Regions from separate parts of the Comamonas sp. C11 genome, predicted to be linked through region 2. Evidence: predicted binding sites of a transcription regulator. Region 2 holds the regulator's gene; the other holds the start of a gene.
The links. The regulator FNR, encoded in region 2, switches genes on or off when oxygen is low (the NO sensors DNR and NnrR bind a similar motif). The targets are predictions, from matches to a motif close to TTGATNNNNATCAA.
Positions count from the first base shown of each region.

Region 1: NOX35_RS01520 (hemerythrin domain-containing protein) is a predicted target of FNR. The motif match lies at 1,545-1,558, and genes of this name have one in related genera.

Region 1 covers NZ_CP101743.1:341,623-344,019, reverse strand. Annotated here, with positions in the region: gene NOX35_RS01530 (dienelactone hydrolase family protein) at 1-78, opposite strand, end outside; gene NOX35_RS01525 (MarC family protein) at 261-908, shown strand; gene NOX35_RS01520 (hemerythrin domain-containing protein) at 987-1,484, opposite strand; gene NOX35_RS01515 (ABC-type transport auxiliary lipoprotein family protein) at 1,657-2,340, opposite strand.
Region 2 covers NZ_CP101743.1:2,339,651-2,342,047, forward strand. Annotated here, with positions in the region: gene NOX35_RS10745 (hypothetical protein) at 250-513, shown strand; gene fnr (fumarate/nitrate reduction transcriptional regulator Fnr) at 652-1,374, opposite strand; gene hemN (oxygen-independent coproporphyrinogen III oxidase) at 1,643-2,397, shown strand, end outside.

The DNA of each region.
Region 1 (2,397 bases), 2.0 Mb from region 2:
TGCCTGGCCCTCGGGCATGGCCACATAGGCGGGGGTTTTTGCGCCATCCACGGCTGTCAGTTCAATAAAGCTGCCCATTGCGAAGCTCCTTAACTTGGTTCAAAGGGAAAATCCGCGACGCGGCCGCCAGCAATGCTGTAATGGCTGATGCCGCGTCGATGATTCGGACATTTTTTCACAGGAGTGTTGATGCAAGCTATCCCAGCCCCACAAAAGGCCGACAGTCGCAAGAAGCCCCCCATGCCCGGAGGCGAGCTGTAATGGATATCAAGCCGCTGATCACCCTGGTCGCCATCATCAACCCGCTGGCCATCGTCCCGTTCTTCATCCACTACACGGCCGGCTTCGACGCCGAGCAGCGCTGGCAGACCATTCGCACCGCCGCCTTTGCCGCGTTTTGTGTGATTGCGGTCTGCGCCCTGTTGGGACTGCAGATTCTGCAGTTCTTCAATATCTCGCTGCAGAGCTTTCAGGTCGGCGGCGGTCTGCTGCTGCTGATCAGCGCGATGAACATGCTCAATGCCCGCCCCGCCGAAGACCGCCCCAACAATGCCACGCTGGCAGCCGGCGTCGAAAAGGCCGCCGAGGGCAACAGCATTGCCGTAGTGCCGCTGACCATTCCGCTGCTGACCGGGCCTGCCGCCATGTCCACCGTGGTGATCTATGCCGATCAGGCGCGTACCATCTGGCAGCATGTGGCGCTGGTCGGTTACGGCGTGGTGGTGGCTGCCGCCATCATGGTGTGCTTTTCATTGGCCCACCCGATCGCCCGCGTGCTGGGCAAGACCGGCATCAATGTGATGACCCGGCTCATGGGCCTGATTCTGGCCGCGCTGGCCATCGAGGTGATGGCAGGAGGCCTGATCAAGATCTTCCCCATCCTGGCCTCCCCGGCGATTTACCCTTGACCCCCTGAGCGGCTACGCCGCTTCCCCCAAGGGGGACCGGAGCTTGCTCGCTGTCTCTCGCCTTAGCGCGTGCCAGTTTCAGGCAGTTACTACTTCCTTTTTTTCAGCTTCACCGCAGGCTCCGCCACAGCCGGTGATAGGCTCGGCCGGCAAGGCCTCGGGTATCAGCACCGCACCGCTGACCGGATCGAAACCCGAGCGGCGCATGTGCAAGGCCAAAGCCGCGTCCATATTCTGCGCATGGTGGCTGAACCACGGGCCCAGCTCGGCCGCCATATGGCGGATCGTGGCCAGATCGCCCTGCTCGCCCTTGACCGCCCCCTCGCGCAGCACGGCCAGTACCACCTTGTGCTGCTGGCTGTGGCAGTTGCTCGTGGCAAAGCCCGTGGTCTGCATCCAGCGGTCTTCCTGATCGAAGTGCTGCTGGGTATGGGCAATCAACTCGTCCCAGAGCGCGCACAGCTGCTCATCGGCCGCCGCCTCCACCTGGGCCAGCAAGGTGACGAACTCTTCATGCACCGCGTCCATGACGGGAAAATCCAGGATGAGAGCGGCATTCCATTCGAGGCTGGCCATGGCAGTTCCTTGTGCGAGGTTGAGGAACTGCCAGCTTAAGAACAAGGCCTGTCCCGGCCATTGACCCACATCAGCAAAGCAGTTGCCCACCGGCAACCAGGACTTGCCCGGAATCAACAAAGCCCTGCATGGCAGGGCTTTGGGAGCGGAAATGCCTGGGACTGACCGGGCCTTAGCGCCCGTAACCCTGCAACCAGCGGCTGAGCTGGGCTGCCGCCTCATCCACTGCACGCGCCATGGCCTGAGCACCGCCGGCTGCGTCGGCCGAGGCAGCCGGAACCTCGACCGTGAACACCTTCTGGCCCAGCAACTGGTTGCCTGCACTCTCGCCGGCTCCAATCAGGCTGGCGCTCAGGCGCAGCAGCGCACGGCTGTTGCTGGCGTTGTCAAAGACCTGGCTGAACTCGTCCACCGTCACGCGCAGCTGCGCAATCGAGCGCTTGTCGGCCAGCACCGCGCGGACATTGTCCTTACCCGAAAGAACGGGACGCTCCAGCCCCAAGCGCATGCGCAGGCGCTGCTCCACCATCTGGGCGGGAGGCAGGCTCCAGCGTGCGTTCTGGTAGGCACGCAGTTGCTGGCTGTCGCTGTAGTTCAGACGGTAGAACATGGCCGTCAGGCCCTCGGGCAGCCCCGGCGCCTGGACTTCAGCCAGCACCAGCGGCACCGGCGCCACGGAGGGTGCGGCGGCATTCGCGGCCGGCACTGCCAGGTTGGCCATGCCCAGGTCATATCGCACCGGCTGCGTGGGAGCCGTGGGCAGGCCCGAGCAGGCCGCAAGCGCCAGCAACAAAGAAGATGCGCCCAGCAATCTCCATGCTCTGCGGCCTGTGAGTGAAAGCTTTGTGTCTGCCATATTGATTCCTTTAGGACCGACGCAAACGGGAAGGGACAATGGATGTTGCTATCGAAG
Region 2 (2,397 bases):
CGGTTGTCTGCAGTGCTCAAAAACCGGCAAAGGATGGCCGGGCGGGTTCAATATCAGGAGCGCATAGCGCTTTATCAAAGCTTATTTCAGATAGATATTGACCTTAAGTCAATACAAAGAATGCACTGGAAGCTCTTTAAATAATAGCGGTTCAGGGTTTCCTATCTGAGTGCATGCCCTTGGTGTGGCAGGGAAGGTCATGGCAATTGTGCAAAATGGGTTCAAACCCACAGGCCAAGGAGAATCGCGATGGATGCTCGACGCTGGATGTGGATTGTCTGGCCGGCTTTTCTGGCTGCGGCAATCATGGAAATGGTGGTATTTGCCTTTGTGGACCCGCTGGACATGCACTGGCTGGGCTCGCCTCTGGAATGGTCGCGCAATGCCATTTACACCCTGGCCTTTTTTGCCTTCTGGGCGGTCGCCGTGGCCAGCGGACTGATGACTGTCATGTTGGGGCGTTCGGCCAGCGATCTGAACCAGGGCATAGTCTCGGAGCCCCTGGTCGAGTAAAGCGCTGCGCACAGGGCCGCAGTTTCGGGGCCGGTGGCGGCCCCGGATGGTGCTTGGTCGCTCTCTGTGCTGGCGGCCTCGGCGGCGGGAAGCTTCTGGCAGGCATTCGCTGCCATCAAAAAAGCCCGCTGTCTTAACTTAGCCCTGGCATTGCTGGCTGTTGACGATGCGCTTGAGCGCATCGGTATCCAGAATGCGCAGATGGCGCTGTCTGACTTCGATGATGCCTTCCTCGGCGAACTTGGAGAAGGTGCGGCTCACGGTCTCCAGCTTGAGTCCCAGATAGCTGCCGATTTCTTCACGCGTCATGCGCAGCACCAACTCCGACTTCGAAAAGCCGCGTGCCGACAGACGCTGCACCAGGTTCAGCACAAAGGCTGCCAGACGCTCTTCGGCGCGCATGCTGCCCAGCAGCAGCATTACGCCATGCTCGCGCACGATTTCGCGGCTCATGACCTTGTGCACATGATTTTGCAGCGCCGTGACTTCGCGCGAGAGCTGCTCGAGCTTGTCGAAAGGCATGATGCAGACTTCGGCATCTTCCAGGGCCACGGCATCGCAGGTGTGGTGGTCGTTGACGATGCCGTCCAGGCCAATGATCTCGCCGGCCATCTGAAAGCCTGTGACCTGGTCGCGTCCATCCTCAGTGGCCACGCTGGTCTTGAAGAAGCCGGTGCGAATGGCGTACAGCGAGGTGAACTCTTCGCCATTGCGAAATAGCAGCCCGCCGCGCTTGACCTTGCGGCGCGTGGCCACAATCTCGTCAATACGCTCCATTTGTTCATCGTCCAGGCCCATGGGCATGCACAGTTCACGCAGATTGCAGTTGGAGCAGGATGCTTTGATGGTCTGAAGATTCATGGGCTTTTAGCAACGGCGCAGACAGACACAGAGTGGAGAGTCGCGCCGGTCGTTGACCTCGTGGTTGAAGATGAGATGGATCAAATTGTCGCAGCACTCGCCTTGATGTCTCTTGATTTTCATCAAGGACAGGGTGATTGCCTTGGGGCACATTGCCCGTATTCGTTCAAAAACATGCGCTTTTGCCTATTTCGGGCATGATTTTCAGGATCTGATTTCCATTGAAATCTGCTCTATACAGAGTGTGGGCGCACCCTAACTCCCAGTTATGACCGCAGTCACGCCTGAGTTGCTGAGCCGCTTTGATATCCCCGGCCCACGCTACACATCATTCCCAACAGCCGACCGTTTTGTTGAGGCTTTTGGTGCAGACGACTATATCCTGGCATTGAAACAGCGCAAGACGCATTCGGGCTCACGTGCCTTGCCCCTGTCCGTTTATGTGCATGTGCCGTTTTGCGAGTCGCTTTGCTATTACTGCGCCTGCAACAAGATCGTGACCAAGCATCATGAGAAGGCTGCCGAGTATCTGGATTATCTGAGCCGTGAACTGGCCATGCATACCGAGCATTGCGGCAAAGGCCAGTTGGTAAGCCAGCTGCATCTGGGAGGCGGCACGCCGACCTTCTTCAGCGATGCCGAGCTGCGGCAGCTGATGCTTCTGATGCGTGAGCATTTCAAGCTCGATCCAGCCGGCGAGTATTCCATCGAGGTCGATCCGCGCACGGTCAGCAACGAGAGGTTGAAGGCACTCAAGGACATGGGCTTCAATCGCCTGAGCTTTGGCGTGCAGGATTTTGATCCCGCAGTGCAGAAAGCGGTGCACCGGGAGCAGCCCGCCGAGCAAGTCTTTGAGTTGGTGGCCGAGGCCCGCCGTCTGGGCTTTGTCTCCATCAATGTGGACCTGATCTACGGTCTGCCCAAGCAGACAACCGAGTCTTTTGCGCGAACGCTGGCCCAGGTCAATGAGCTGCGTCCCGACCGCATTGCGTTGTATGCCTATGCGCATCTGCCTGAGCGCTT